One region of the Colwellia meonggei genome, then DNA from elsewhere that is predicted to be linked to it. Evidence: riboswitches for the same ligand, from Rfam matches in the RefSeq annotation. Region 1 holds a riboswitch; the other holds the start of a gene.
The links. Region 1 has a riboswitch for lysine ahead of dapA (4-hydroxy-tetrahydrodipicolinate synthase). Riboswitches for the same ligand answer to the same signal wherever they lie in the genome.
Positions count from the first base shown of each region.

Region 2: linked by a shared signal. The riboswitch ahead of lysC (lysine-sensitive aspartokinase 3) and the one ahead of dapA (4-hydroxy-tetrahydrodipicolinate synthase) in region 1 are both predicted to bind lysine.

Region 1 is NZ_BAAJLZ010000001.1:414,516-422,469, forward strand. It holds gene AC27E9_RS01910 (methyltransferase) at 72-1,121, opposite strand; gene AC27E9_RS01915 (DsbA family protein) at 1,305-2,579, shown strand; lysine riboswitch at 2,698-2,894, shown strand; gene dapA (4-hydroxy-tetrahydrodipicolinate synthase) at 2,974-3,939, shown strand; gene AC27E9_RS01925 (2,3,4,5-tetrahydropyridine-2,6-dicarboxylate N-succinyltransferase) at 3,936-4,685, shown strand; gene AC27E9_RS01930 (PLP-dependent decarboxylase) at 4,695-6,005, shown strand; gene AC27E9_RS01935 (succinylglutamate desuccinylase/aspartoacylase family protein) at 6,037-7,182, shown strand; gene yjgA (ribosome biogenesis factor YjgA) at 7,264-7,782, opposite strand; gene pmbA (metalloprotease PmbA) at 7,899-7,954, shown strand, end outside.
Region 2 is NZ_BAAJLZ010000005.1:140,891-148,844, forward strand. It holds gene gloB (hydroxyacylglutathione hydrolase) at 1-148, opposite strand, end outside; gene AC27E9_RS13470 (methyltransferase domain-containing protein) at 208-960, shown strand; gene AC27E9_RS13475 (Nif3-like dinuclear metal center hexameric protein) at 1,026-1,784, shown strand; gene AC27E9_RS13480 (ElyC/SanA/YdcF family protein) at 1,875-2,627, opposite strand; lysine riboswitch at 2,914-3,105, shown strand; gene lysC (lysine-sensitive aspartokinase 3) at 3,370-4,746, shown strand; gene queC (7-cyano-7-deazaguanine synthase QueC) at 4,938-5,597, opposite strand; gene queE (7-carboxy-7-deazaguanine synthase QueE) at 5,667-6,341, shown strand; gene AC27E9_RS13500 (DUF3297 family protein) at 6,490-6,738, shown strand; gene AC27E9_RS13505 (nuclear transport factor 2 family protein) at 6,802-7,233, shown strand; gene pdsS (proteobacterial dedicated sortase system histidine kinase) at 7,272-7,954, opposite strand, start outside.

The DNA.
Region 1 (7,954 bases):
CAAGTTATGTTATCGATAATATGATTGTAGAAAACCTTAGCACATTCAACAATGGCTTTATGCCACTCGTGCTAATTTTTAGCTTTGATAAGGCACTGATATATAGCAAAACCTTTTTTTACCACTAAAGTTTTGGTTGCGCCTATAGTTTTTTCCATAATTGGCGGGTACTTTAAAAAACTATTGGCGACGATAGTGATAGCGCCGTTAGCCGTTAGGTGCTGTTTAATATTACTTAAGAATTGCTCTGTTGCGGCATAATGGGTTTTTACTCCTTGATGAAAAGGCGGATTAGAAATAACAACGTCATATTTTTCAGTAACATTTGATAAGCTATTTGACGCGAGAAACGTACCGTTAAGTTGATTGATGGTTAATGTTGTTTCAGCTGACTGTAATGCTAAGGCGCTAACGTCAACTAAGCTAAGATTAGTGTCCGGATGCAAAGTGCCGATATAAGCGGCAATAACACCAGCACCGCAACCAAAATCTAATACTTTTCCTGAAATTTTTTCCGGTAAGTTTTCTAGTAATACCTCGGTACCGACATCAAGTTTATTTTGGCTGAATACGCCGGGTAATGCGGCAATTTTAAGAGCTTGTTGGCCTATAGATATATGGTAATAGTGGTAAAAGTCTTCGAGTTTAAATGCAGGAATATCTGTTTTGAAACGGCCAATATACAACAAGCAATGTCTCGCTGCGTCAACTTTATTACAAAAAAGTAAATATTTTTTCGCCAATTTATCGGCTGATTTTACACCTCCCTTGTTTTCGCCGACGATAATTATTGTGGCATCATCGCTAACAACACCTGCCAACATAGCTAAAGTAAAGCCATATTCAGCCTTGCTTTTTGGAAATTTCATGATCACTAAATCGTGTCTTAAATCTGTTTGGTATTGGGCACAAAAGTGGCTTTTAACACGTTCATCTGTGATGGCATTGCTTAGCTGATAGTCAGCAAAGTTAGTATGATAACAAGTAACTTTTGCTTTGCTATGCTGTTGCAGGTACTGGCCAATAAAGCTGTCATCAGTTAGGTTTACAAATAACGGTGAGGTTGCGGAAAGTTCGTTAAGGTTACGCTCTAATAATTGACTTATATTGCTTGTTGCCATGAAGTTACCTGTAATACTGCTAAATTTATATCTCGTTGCGTTTTATTTGTACTGAATATGTAACAAAAGTGCGCAGAAATTATGCTGACTATGTCATAATGTTGGCTATTCTACGCGAATTTAAATATCTCGCCATTAATAGTCCCAAAGGAGTTGGCTATTTTTAACAAAATGATATTCCGCTTGAAGATAAAGTGGCTACACAGTCAAATTCGGCAGAAGTTAATCGCTTTTCGTTACTTTTCATTTGTGCGCTTTTTTCGACAACAGCCTAAGGCTGAAGTTTATTTAGCTTTAAATGATCCACACAGCTTTATGTTGGTGCAAATGTTAGTGCGTTTGCAGGCTCGTTATGATATTAAATTTACCGTTTTCTTTATTTGGGGAGCTTTGCCAGGCGTGACAATCTCGCCAGCTCTTCATCGTCGTTGGGCAATTGCTGACGCCAATTTAATTGCCCAGCAGTACCAACTGATAAACATTACTAAGTCGCCATCTTTACTACAACTTTCCACTGGTCAACAAGAATGGCAACTATATGGTAATAGTATCGAGAATGCAGAGCGGGTTTTTTTAAAAACTTGGTGCAATGAATTTAAAACCTATTTTCAAACCTCGACACCAACGATTACTCACCAGGTTAAGAATCAGGCTCGACTCGAGGATAAAGGCCACTACAGTGCCGCAACAATTTACTTTGCTGGTGACTGGTTTGCTGGTGTTGATCGTCTGTATCATTTTGAGCAGGCTTTAAGTGAATTTGGCCTACTATCTGATATAAGCAACGAAATCACTGCCGATAATCTTATTTACCAGTCACAAATTAGTGTCAAAACCAACAATATCAAAGCGGTATCTACAGTTAATATTGCTTCAAGTAAATTAGAAATTTTTCTTTCGCTACGTAGCCCTTATTCGTATCTTGGCTTTGTACAAGCTCTTGCATTAGCTCAACGCTATCAACTTGAATTGGTTATTAAACCTGTTTTACCTTTGCTAATGCGAGGAGCGTCAATTCCTATTGCTAAGCAAAAATATATCTATTTAGATGCGTTGCGAGAAGCTAAGAAACTAGGTATTGAATTCAATGGCTTTGTTGATCCTTTAGGTGCAGGTGTTATTAACTGTTACCGTATGTTTGCTTGGGCTGAAGAACAGGGTAAGGGCGCTGAATATATGTTGGCGTGCTTTCGTGCTGTGTATGTAGAAAATATTGATTTGTCAGTTGCTGATAACATTGAGCGCATACTTAATGATTTAACTTTAGACTTTCAGCAAGCTCAAGCTTACCAAGCTGAGCATGACTGGCAGCAATGGGCAGATAGCAATCAACGGGAGTTAACCGCGCTAGAGTTTTGGGGGGTACCTTGCTTCAAAATGAATAACAGTAGTTACTGGGGACAAGACCGACTGAAATATTTAGAAAAAGAAATAAAATTAAATTTATCAATAAATTAAGTGTTAATTTTACTATATCCATATAGACGTCTATTGACGCAGCTTATATTTAAATGGTTTAATAATTTAGTCCCTTATTCCAGTTGCTTTAGTTAATGATTGACTAGAGCAACGATGAAGGGCCAGAAGAGGAGCGTTTACCAGGTAGTTATTGTGAAGAGATCAAACTCTAGAGAGCAATAATGAGGGGGGAAAATGCCGAGGTAATTGTATTTTTGATAATGCAATTATCGGTTGTAGTCACTAAGCATAATATGCGAGTGCTAGGTTGAATCCTTGCAACTGTCACCTATTGGGTGGAGAGCTTCTGGCCTTTGCAAAAGCCAGATTCAGCTCTTGAATTTGGCTTTTGCAATCGCCTATGAGTTCTCCGAACGAAACGAGTTCGAGAGAAATGAATCAAATAATACAAACTAATCAACCTCCTAACTACCAACAACCTGTTGTGTGGACTGCTTTGGTTACGCCATTGCTAAGTTGTGGTGCCATTGACTTTGTCAGCCTAACGCGTCTTGCTAACCGACAAAGTGATGCGCAAAATGGCATTTTACTGCTTGGTAGTACAGGTGAAGGTATCGCCCTCACTAGCGAAGAGCAGCTTGCTATTGTTAAACATGTAACGGCTTTAACACTAAATGTACCAATTATGGTTGCGGTTGGCGGTTGTAACTTAGCCGCACAACTTTCCTGGATAGAGCAATGTAACTCATTGGCGGTTGACGCCTATCTCTTAGGTAGTCCTGTTTATGCTAAGCCAGGCCCTGTAGGGCAAACTGCTTGGTTCCAAGCTTTGCTCGATGCAGCCAATTTGCCTTGTATGTTATACAACGTGCCGTCAAGAAGTGGTGTTGAAATTGCCATGTCTGCTTTGCAAACACTGCAATATCATCAAAACTGTTGGGCACTTAAAGAAGCCAGTGGCGATTTACAAACCCTATTAAGCTATCGCCAACACTGTCCAGAGCTTGAATTGTATAGCGGCGAAGATGCCATGATGCCATATCTTGCTAATGCTGGTGTGAAAGGGTTAGTGTCCGTTTGTGCTAATGTCTGGCCAGAAGCAACGCAACGCTATACGGCTTCAGCACTAGCGCAAACATGCACTGATGTTTTTCCTTTGTGGCACAATGCTATTGCCGCGTTATTTCAAGTGACAAGCCCAATTCCTGTAAAAGCTTTAATGGCCGAAGTCGGCATGATTGATTCAGCGACATTGCGTTTACCGTTATGTGCTGATGAACTGCCAGCTAATCATGGTTTGCAAAGCTTTCACCAGCAAATTCAACAATGGCTATTAACAGCAGATTGTTCATCAACCTCACTACCATCAACAACTATTTTAAGAGAAGTAAACCAATGACCTGGCAACAAACTTTAACAGCATTAGAATCCGGAAATGTACGCGCAGCAGAGCAAAATAATTGTGGTCATTGGCAGGCAAATACTGAAGTAAAACAAGCAATACTATCGGCATTTAAAGCCGGTGATAATACTGAGTTTGACGGTATTTATCGTGGTTTTGTTGATAAGCATAATTTACCAGCGCGTGAGTTTTCTGTAAGCGACAATGTACGTATGGTACCTGGAGGATCTTCTGTTCGCCGTGGTGCCTATGTTGCGCCTGGTGTGATAATTATGCCACCTGCCTATATCAATGTGGGCGCCTTTGTTGACAGCGGTACTATGATTGATAGCCATGCGTTAATCGGCTCTTGTGCGCAAATTGGCAAAAATGTTCATGTCTCAGCGGCCGTGCAAATTGGTGGTGTGCTCGAGCCTATTGGTGCTAGCCCGGTGATTATTGAAGATAATGCCTTTCTCAGTGCTGGCGTAATTATCGTTGAGGGTATTGTGGTGAAAAAAGGTGCTGTGCTAGCGCCAGGCGTTTCGCTATCAGCGTCAGTACCAGTATACGATTGTGTGAATAATGAGATGTTAGAAAAAGGTGCTGATATTCCAGAAAATGCCGTTGTTGTTCCAGGTACTCGCCCTATTTCAGGTGGTTGGGCAGAAAAGCAGGGGCTTAATATGGCTTGTGCCTTGATTGTGAAATACCGTGATGAAAAAAGTGATGCGGCTTTAGAACTTGAATCAGTATTACGTTAAAGGTTTCTCATGACAGCACTCTCTAATACCAAGGCTAATATCAGCTCAAAAAACACGTCTGATGTCACAATTAACATTAACGATCGACCTAGTTGGTTGAGTGATAATGTAGTTAGTACTTTGCAAAAGCAGCATGAAACTATACTGGCCAGTAATGAAGAAATTGATGACGAAGCTGGATTTTTTCTCTATGACTTAGATGCGCTTACCGATCATTTATCGACGCTAATGCAGCAAGATGTGATTAAGTTATGGTTTGCTGTAAAAGCGAACCCTTTGTCACGAGTTATTACAACACTCGCAGAACAAGGGTTTAATTTTGATGTTGCTAGCCAAGGTGAGTTAAGCCAAGTTCGAAAGCAAAATATTGCTGCAGAGCGAATTTTAAATACTGGCCCAGCAAAATCTAAAGCGCAGATGGCAGCATTCCTGCAACAAGGTGTTAGAACTTTTGTCGTTGAAAGCCTATTACAATTGCAGTGGCTTAATGAGTCGGCAGAATTCTTAGATTGCCAACCGCAAGTTTTGCTTCGCGTGCAACTGCAATGGCCTGAAGGGGAGAAAAATCCTTTAGGTGGTAATGAAGTAACACCTTTTGGCTTGTCATGTGAACAGTGGCAAACCATTACCGTAGATGATTATCCTGCCCTGAATATCAATGGTTTACATATTTTTCAGTGGGGTAATATGCTCAGTAATGAAAAAATGTTTCAGTTATGGTCACAAATGGTTGATCCGCTTGTACAGTTGGCCCAAAAACTTGGCATGTCTTTAGAGGTGTTAGATTTAGGTGGTGGTTTAGGAGTTGATTACTTACAAACAGGCAACAGTTTAAGTTGGCAACAAATTGTTCAAGACTTAGCTGTGATTAAATCAAAAGCCGGTGTTAAGGAACTGTGGTTAGAGTTAGGACGCTATGCCGTGGCTGAGGCAGGTTATTATGTAACTTCGGTTGTTGATAAAAAACAAAATTTTACTCAGCAACAATTAGTACTTGCTGGTGGCATTAACCATTTATTACGACCAGCGATTACAGAGCAAGCATTTCCAGCAAATTTACTTCGAAACTCTAGTGCATCGTTAATTGAATTTGATCTACATGGTCCACTCTGTACTAGCTTAGATAAATTAGGCCGATTACCGCTACCGGGAGATGTTAATGTTGGCGATCAAATCATTTTTGGTTTGTCTGGGGCATACGGTTTTACGGAAAGTATGCCATTTTTTCTTTGTCATCAAATTGCTGCCGAATATGTTTTGCAACATGGCGTTATTGAACAAGTACGTGTGGCTGAGCCAGCGTCGTGGTATTTACGCTAATGCGTAAAGCTTAGTTAGGGTAAAGTTACTTATGAATATTATTAGTAAAGAAGTGATGCATGTGGGTGAAATGGCCAGCGGCGCAGCGCTTACCGTACCGGTTTATCGTGTCCAGGGTTCAGAGAGTGGGCCAAGTGCTTATATTCAAGCGAATATGCATGGCGCTGAGGTGCAAGGTAATGCCGTTATTTTTCAATTGTTAGAGCAACTTAAACACATTGAACTAAATGGCTCTATTACGTTAGTGCCTTATGCGAACCCTGTTGGCTGTAATCATAAAAATGGTGAATATACTTTAGGCCGATTCGATCCTATAACTGGGGTCAATTGGAATCGCATGTATCATTTCGATGAAAGTATTATTGCACCATTTGCTCAAGAGTATTTAGCAGCGAGTAGCGTAGATATTGAAGTGGCATTTAAAGCGTTAATGCTTGAGCAAATTGAACAAAAGTTAAATCATAATATTTATGGCTTAACAACAGGACAGCGTATTGCTTATCAACTGCAGCGTTTAGCGCATCAAGCTGATATTGTTTTAGATCTACATACAGGCCCTATTTCGAGTAAACATTTATATTGCCCTGAATATGCCAAAGACAGCGCGCGCTTTTTTGATATTCCCCATACTATTTTAATTCCTAATAGTTTCGATGGTGCTTTAGATGAAGCAACATTTTGTCCTTGGTGGCAATTGCAAGCAGCATTCGCAATGCTCGGGCGTGATTTTCCCATTCGTGCTGGAGATGATGGTGCGAAAAGCAGTATTGTTAAAGAGAGTTTTACCGTCGAATTAGGATCGCAAGAGCAAATAGATTTAGACGTTGCCCATCAAGATGCGTTAGGTATTTTAAGTTATCTGCAATATCAAAATGTCATTCAATCAGATATCTTTTACCCGAAAACAATGACACGTTATGCTTGCATGCTTACTGATTATAAAGCGCTATATTCACCTATGGGTGGCATGGTTGATTATTTAGCTGAGTTTGGTGAGCCTTTAGTAGCTGGTGAGCCATTAGCCCGTATTCTTAGAATGGATAATTATGGCGATGGTGATCCATTGCATTATATTAGTTTAGATCACCCTGTGATCCCCATCTTGCACTTTGCTTCAGCAAGTGTGAATCAAGGTACTGAACTATATAAGGTTTTTAGTAAGTATAGTGTGCTATAAATAGGTAGGAATTTCAGGTTTTACTAGCAACGCTTTGTTATCAGGAGGCTGTTAACAAAGCGTTTTTGGTGATTTATTACTTTAAAAAATTACATGTTCTTTTAAGTAAGCAAATAAATCTCGGTAATGTTTACCTGTTTTTTCTGCGCTATGTTCTTTTTTCGCTTGGCGCACAAGCTGTCTGAGCTTTTGACGCTCCATAGTGGTGAACTTTGCTAATAACGCCTCGATAGATTCGCTACCCTGTTCAATAAGTTCATCACGCATTTGCTCAAGCTTTTCAAATTTTGACGACTCTTGTTGATGCTTGTTAGCCATGACATCCATCGCTTGTTTAATCGGCTCAAGATCAGTCTCTGACAATATTTTCGCGATATGGCGAATATGACGGCGTAATGCCTCGTGCTTATTGGTAATTTTGTCGGCAAGCACCATAGCATCTTTTAATTCATCTGTTAGAGGCAATCGACTACGTTGGTGCTTAGACATTTTCACTAAAACAAGACCAAAATCTTGTAGTCGATGCATTTCACGTTTTATTTCTGATTTACTCAGTAATTCTTCTTCTAATTCGTCGATATCGTTGGCAGACTGGGGCATAATGTTGGGTAATCAAGTAATAATTCCCTATAGTATACAACAAAGCCGTTACAGCAAAAACATTCCTGTTGCTGGTATCGAAAAAAATAGCATTAAATGTGAGAAGTAATTTACCCATGAGCGATTCTGATAGTATCCAAACGCAAATAGAGCATGTTAAACAACGTGTGAA
Region 2 (7,954 bases), on a different contig from region 1:
CGATAAAGGTAATACAAACATCAGCGTCTCCAGGGTCTACAATTGCTAATGCATTATTGCTAACCGATGATATTGCCCAAATATAATTGTCAGAAAAGGCTTTAATCATTGAAACTTGCATATTCGATGTGGTTTGGCTTTGCAGCATGGCTAGCTCCTGAGTATACTGAAGGTATGATTATACTGACTTTTTTACAAGTTTAAACTATGAAACCGGCACTTGCTATTCGGCACCCTGATTTGCCTGAGTCATGGCAAGCACTGCCAAACGGTGAATTAATCGCTAAAAATATAGAACAAACGTTAACGCCGTGGTGGCCAAAATTTTTCGGCTATCACTTGTTAAAAATTGGAGCATTAAGTGGAGAACTTAATAGTGATTCAAGCCCAATTAAACATCAGTTAACATTAACAAATAAGGTTAATGCCGCAAGTATAGTGGCAGAAATTGATGATCTACCTTTGTTAGAGCATAGCGTTGATGTTTGTGTTTTGGCACATGCCTTAGAGTTTTCGCTTGACCCACACCATGTTGTACGAGAGGCAAATAGAGTATTAATACCAAATGGTTACGTAGTGATCACAGGATTTAACCCCTTTAGTTTAGTTGGTGTAAATAAATTTATTCCCTATCGCCGTAAGAAAACACCTTGGAATGAGCGATTGTTTTCGCCAATGCGTGTTAAAGATTGGTTGCACTTAATGGGATATGAAATTCAGCTAGATCACAGAGTGTTGCACTCTTCGCTTTCAAAGCCACAAAGTGATGGCATAGTAAGTGAGCAATGGCGAAAACTAGCCGAACATTATTTCCCAAGCTTTGGCTCTGTTTATATTATTGTTGCGAAAAAACGCGTGTTACCATTAACACCCATTAAAGCTAAGTGGCAGCTTAGGCCGCGTTTTGAACCGGTTAAAGTACCAAGTATGAACTCTTCTAGAAAACAAAAACATAAGTAGTATTTTTAATAAATTTATTAACAATACATTTAATACTTATCAAGTTATAAACAGGTGAAAAATACATGCAACGTCATGAATTTGAGAGTTATCTCAATAATTTATTAAAACCAAATCAAATTAAAGATTTTTGTCCGAATGGTTTGCAAATTCAAGGCAGTGATAACATTAAAAAAGTGATCACTGGGGTTACAGCAACACAAGCTTTAATAGAGCAAGCTATCGCTGAAAAAGCTGATGCCTTAGTCGTGCATCATGGTTTTTTCTGGAAAAATGAAAGTTATGTTATTCGAGGCATGAAACATCAACGTATAAAGGCCTTGCTTGAAAATGATATTAACCTTTTTGCTTACCATCTACCGTTAGATATTCATCCGACTCTAGGTAACAACGCGCAACTAGCGGAATTGTTTTCAATTGACAATGTAGCACCTCTTGAAGTGGGTAATGAGCTAAGTGTTCCTGTTCGCGGAGGTTTTAGCACTGAATTATCAGGTGAGGCATTACAGCAGCGCATTAGTGAGCAACTTGAACGCACATGTATGCATATTGCTGCGCCATCAAACAAGGTAATTAAAACGGTGGCTTGGTGCAGTGGTGGTGGTCAAGGTTATATAGAACTAGCTGCTGAACAAGGTATTGACGCATTTATCAGCGGTGAAGTTTCTGAGCAGACCACTCATGTTGCTCGAGAAATGGATATTCACTTTTATTGTGCTGGTCATCACGCAACTGAGCGTTATGGCGCAAAAGCGTTAGCAAAACATTTTAATGAAAACTTGCCAGTTGCAGCTAAATTTATTGATATTGATAACCCAGCTTAAAGATTCAATACTTTTTCAGCGATTTATTATGAAACAGGTCTTTAATTGAAGTAGCCAATTAAGGACCTGTTGTTATAGCTAATTATATTTTTAGTTTTTAAACCACTGAACAATTTGCCCTAAGGTTTCGTACCAAACTCGCGTGGTTTGCTGTAGCTTTCGAGCGCTGGGTAAATAATATTGCCAATTTTTATTGGCACTTTCTTTCACCCAAGGGCTTGCAGGTGCAGGAATGGCATTCACTCCATGCATTTGAAAATATCTCATTGCACGTGGCAGATGTGCGGCATTTGTCACTAAAACAACATTTTTATTGTGTACTCGCGGGGCAATTAATTCCGCCTCTTCTTCGGTATCTTGTGGGAAGTTTTCAGTTAATATTTTATTTGCCGGCACACCTAACAGTATAGCAGCTTGTTTGACTTTATTAGCGTTTGAGCTTTCATCATTGTCCGCATAACCTGAGGTAATTATTTGTGCCTCAGGATGAATACGGAAAATTCGAATGGCTTCAACTAAACGTTCAAGTGAACATGAATTCAGCTGGCTGGTAGCAGGTAAACTATGAACGGTAGTATGAGCACAACCCAACACAACTATATAGTCAATAGGTACGACGCTGCGGGTAAATGCTTGGTAATTATCTTCCAATGGCGCCATCAGCGAATCTGACACTGGTGGTAAAGTTGTTAGAATTAAGAGTAGGGTGGCAAAAAGTAATGCTTTAAAACTCAAACCTGGTTTTTTGCGGTAAAACAAAATCGCAATAAGTAATAATATAACAATAATACTAAGTGGCATTAATGACCACGCGACTATTTTTTTTAAAAGAAACAAATCCATAAATTTTCCAATACTTTACCATGTAAGAACTTCCTCATAAATGATAACAAGTTAATGAATTTTTCAGTTAATCATTTTTAATATTAATTGCATAAAAGCAACATTTAGGTTTTTAAATTAGTCAAATACCTAGTGTTATTAAATTTCTTCTTTAGACATCTAAAAGTCTATTGACCTTAATAATTAAATGGGTTTTAATAGCGTTGTTGTAAATTAGAACTTTTACTCAACTCATATTGGTATCCATACTTATATGATGCGGTTGAACGGTAAATTTTTTGTTTTACACACCAGAAGAGGTGCAATTGCCAGGTAGGTAACATGAGGTCCACATCCGTTGACAGTTATTAATGGGGACAATTGCCGAGAACGTTGGTATGGGTGGAATATCGCGTTCGGTCACTAGGGCTGAATCCCTAGGGCTGTCACCGCTAGAAAGCAGAAGCTTTTTAGATTTGGGTGGAGAGCTTCTGGCTGAAAAGTATCACGTGAATAATCATTTTTAATAACTGTTATTCTCTCTACGCTCAGTCATGCTCTTCCTGTATTTTATTAGTTTATTTCAGTCATTTTATTTAATTAAATTACTGCTTGATAAGCTATTAGGGAGAATTTTTATGTTAGAATCTCGTCGACTAAACAAATGCGGCATTTCTGTCGTATCAGTATCAGTATCTGTAAAAAACTCTCAAGCTAGTCTTGGGTTTATATTCATTCAATCTCACCGTCATGGAGAACTTGCATGTCTGCCGTGTTAAACCAAGCAAGTATCAATGAAATTACTGTCTCAAAATTCGGTGGTACTAGTGTTGCCGATTATCAAGCAATGCTGCGTTGTGCTGAAATCATTAAAAAGGACGATGGTAATCGTTTAGTTGTTGTTTCTGCAAGCGCAGGTGTTACAAACCATTTAGTTAGGCTTAGCCAAGAAAATGTTCCAGAAAAAGAACGCGCCGATATACTTGCTGATATAGGTAGAATTCAATTTGCTATTACTGAACACTTAGCAGAACGACATGAATTAGATACTGAGATAAATGAACTTCTAAAAGCCCTTGCGCTATGTGCGCAGCAACAGGCGATTGATTATAGTTTACAAAACAGTGATGAAATACTCAGTTTTGGTGAACAGTTTAGTTCGCGTATTTTTGCGCAAGTATTGCAAAGCACTGGTGTTAATGGTCGTTACTTTGATGTTAGGCAGGTAATGAAAACCGATAATTTATTTGGTAAAGCGCAGGTTAATTTAACGCAGTTAGCAATTGCCGCACAAGAAATGCTTGCACCGCAATTGGTTAACAAGGTTGTAGTTACTCAAGGCTTTATCGGCAGTAATGAACAGGGCGAAACCACAACTCTAGGTCGTGGTGGCTCTGATTACAGCGCCGCATTATTGGCGGAAGCAATTAAAGCAAATAATTTAAGTATTTGGACAGACGTTGTCGGTATTTTCACAACGGATCCTCGTATTACTGAACAAGCCCGTTCTATTAATGAAATTAGCTTTGGCGAAGCTGCTGAAATGGCAACCTTCGGTGCAAAAATATTGCATCCAGCAACACTTATTCCGGCGATGCGCCAAGATATCCCAGTTTTTGTCGGTTCAAGCAAAGAGCCTGATGCGGGTGGTACCCGAATACAACGCCAAGTTGATTCTAATCCAACATATCGCTCAATTGCACTTCGTCGTGAACAAACACTTGTTACCGTAAAAAGTCCTGAAATGTTGCATGCCAGTGGCTTTTTGGCGAAAGTGTTCACAGTATTAGCTAAGCATCAACTCAGTGTTGATTTAATCACTACCAGTGAAATTAGTGTCGCGTTAACGTTTGATAATCCACTCGGTTCTACTCAAGCCTTATTAACAAAGGCAGTTGTTGAGGAATTAGAGCAATTGTGTGAGGTGTCAGTAGAGCATGGTTTAAGTTTAATAGCGGTGATCGGGAATAAAATTCATGGCACAAAGGGTGTTGGCAGTAGTATTTTCGATAAAGTAAATGAGTTTAACATTCGTATGATTTGCCATGGTGCCAGTGAACATAATTTATGTTTTTTAGTACCAGAAGAAGATGCTAACCAAGTCGTTGAGCGTTTACACGACACCTTGTTTACACGCTAAATATTGATACTTAATTATGATAGCTTTTGCTAGCAGAAATAAAAAGGGACGTATTATCGTCCCTTTTTTATGTACAGGATGCGAGAGCATGGATGCACAGAAGCTTGTATGTAAAAGATGTACGGTATAACGCGGTCACATGAATGTTAAAGAGCGTGTAAGGTCACTTTCTCTATAAATTGTGATATCAATTATGCTTCGTACGCTAATGGGTCTGTAGCATTATTATCAGTAAAGGCCTCTAAACGTTCCTGACACGCGCCGCATTTACCACAGGCTTTTTCACGGCCATTATAACAAGTCCATGTGTCTTCATAGCTTAAACCCATTTTTAATCCATCGCTTAAAATATCGGTTTTACTTACGGTTAAATAAGGGCTGAAGATCTCTACAGCCTCGTAGTTAGCAATCTGACATACGTCGTTCATTTTCATAACGAATTCTGGACGACAATCAGGGTAAATGGCATGGTCACCCGAATGGGCACCATAATAAACTTGTGATGCTTTTACTGATACTGCATAACCAACCGCTAAAGACAATAAAATCATATTCCGGTTTGGCACAACCGTTGATTTCATATTTTCAGCTTCGTAATGACCTTCGGGGATCTCAATATCGTCAGTTAACGAAGAACCAGCTAACAATTGATTAATTGCTGAAATATCAATAACTTTATGCGTAACCCCTAGTTGTTGACAAACTTTGCTGGCACAATCAATTTCTTTAACATGCTTTTGACCATAGTCAAAAGTTAAAGCATATACTTCCTTACCGTCTTTTAAGGCACGATTAAGTACAGTAAATGAATCCATGCCACCGGAAAAAATTACCACAACTTTATTACTCATATTTGTCTATCTCTTGGGGTATAATAAAAACTTGCGCATTCTACTCGAAATTATCTAAGCATTAAAGTAATGACCACACGTTATAAAATAAATGAATTATTTGAAACTCTTCAAGGCGAAGGCTCTTTTACTGGCCAACCGTCGATTTTTCTCCGGTTACAAGGCTGTCCTGTTGGCTGTTCATGGTGTGACACTAAACATACATGGGATATTCACCCTGAATTAGAAATTTCTAGCAAGCAGTTATTAAGTAAGTCTGAAGAAACCGAGCAATGGTCAAATTTATCGCTAGATGATATTGCAACAATATTTAATCAACAGGGCTTTAAAGCTAAACATATTGTTATTACCGGCGGTGAGCCATGTATGGTTGATTTAACAGAGCTATGTCATTATTTTGAAGCACAAGGTTATAGTTGTCAGGTGGAAACATCAGGTACATTTGAAATTAAGGTTTCGTCTGATTGTTGGGTGACTGTTTCACCTAAGGTAAATATGCGAGGTGGTTACGATATTTTAGCGAGTGCCATAGCGCGTGCGAATGAAATTAAACACCCAGTAGCCACAGAGCAGCATATTGATGACTTGAAAACACTATTAACTAAATTCAATGTTGAAGACAAACAAGTTTATTTACAACCTATTAGCCAAAAACAACGCGCTACTGAGTTAGCTATCGCAACATGTATCGAGAATAATTGGCGTTTGTCGGTGCAAGTTCATAAATATATAGGAATTGAATAGTCAATTTCTTAAGCGCTATTCTATCGTAAATATATTTTCGATAGATATGAACTCCAGTAAAATCAAGTGAACAGCAATTTATAACTCCTTGAGTACTAGATTCATATTGTCTAGAATGGCGCACTTTTATTAAACTTAGGTCAATATCATGAACGATACAACATCACTTCCCGAATTACCGGATCGCTTGTCAGGTAACCCTAGCAGCAAATACCATGTCGCTGAAATTTTTGAACACAATATTGGTATTCGTTTAAACGGTAAAGAGCGTACGGATGTTGAAGAGTACTGCATTAGTGAAGGCTGGGTTAAAATCCCATCACCGAAAGCGCTAGACCGCCGTGGTCAACCATTACTGATGAAAATGAAAGGTACAGTTGAAGCGTATTACAGTTAAAGAATAACTGTTCTTCTCACTTAAATATTAAGTTTCTGACAAAAGATATAAAAAGGGTAATGTATGAATTTATTAAAGGTGATATTGCTAACATTTTTTATCATGTTTTTTTCAGAAGCTCATGCCAATAACGTCAAAGCAAATCACCTACTAACTGTTGAGCAATTTGTTGCTAGTTTTAATGCCCAAGATAGCGCTACGATGGCAAGTTTTGTTGCTGAAGATGTTGAATGGTTAAGCATTAACGGCCAACAAGTGACGGTTGAAGCTAAAGGAAAAGACAATTTAATTGTCAGCATGAATAGCTATTTTAAATCATGCTCAACTTGTCGTTCTAAACTCGAAAATGTTATATCTACGTCAGGTAGAGTTAGCGCTGTTGAAATCGCAAGCTGGCAAGGGAAAAGCGGTCTGAAATCGCAACGAGCACTGGTTGTTTATGAATTTTCTGGTGATAAAATTAAGCGTGTTTATTATTTTCCTGCAGAAAAATAGTTAATAATCAAAGTACTTATCCATTCTGCCGTTAAATATTATTTTAACGGCAGAATAACTTTAACTTCTACGCCATTATTTAATTTGTTATTCACCGCACTTATCGTGCCTTGATGAAACTGACATATAAGGCGCGCAATATATAGCCCTAATCCTAGGTGCGGTTGTTCATTATTGTGTTGCTGCCTGATAGACACCATAGAATCAAAAAGCTTTTCATTCATTTGCTCTGGTAACAAGGCACCATGATTCTCAATAATAATTTCGCAAGCTTGCTTAGTATGGCTAAATTTCACCGTGACTTTATTATCATCACTAAACTCCACGGCATTAGCAATAACCTTGTCGAGTAACTGCGCTATATGCTCAGGAGACCCCATAACCGTTAAACCTTGCTCAATAACATTGGCAAAATTAAATTCAATATTTTTATAAATTAACTGATAGCCTTGCATACAGCCGCTGATTACTTCGCCGATACTAAACGGCTGCTTTTCGGTGTTTTGCAAAATTTGTTCTATGCGTGTTGCTTCATTCATATTCGTTAAGATAAGACTAAGGCGTTCAATACCTCGTTGCGCTCGCGTTAAATAAGGATTTTCTTCGTTACTCTCCGATTTATCAGAAACTAGACTATGGCTTTGTGAACTTTGATGTTGCATTGCCAGTGTTTCCAAAGAGGTGCGGACGACAGCTATAGGGGTACGTAATTCATGGGAAA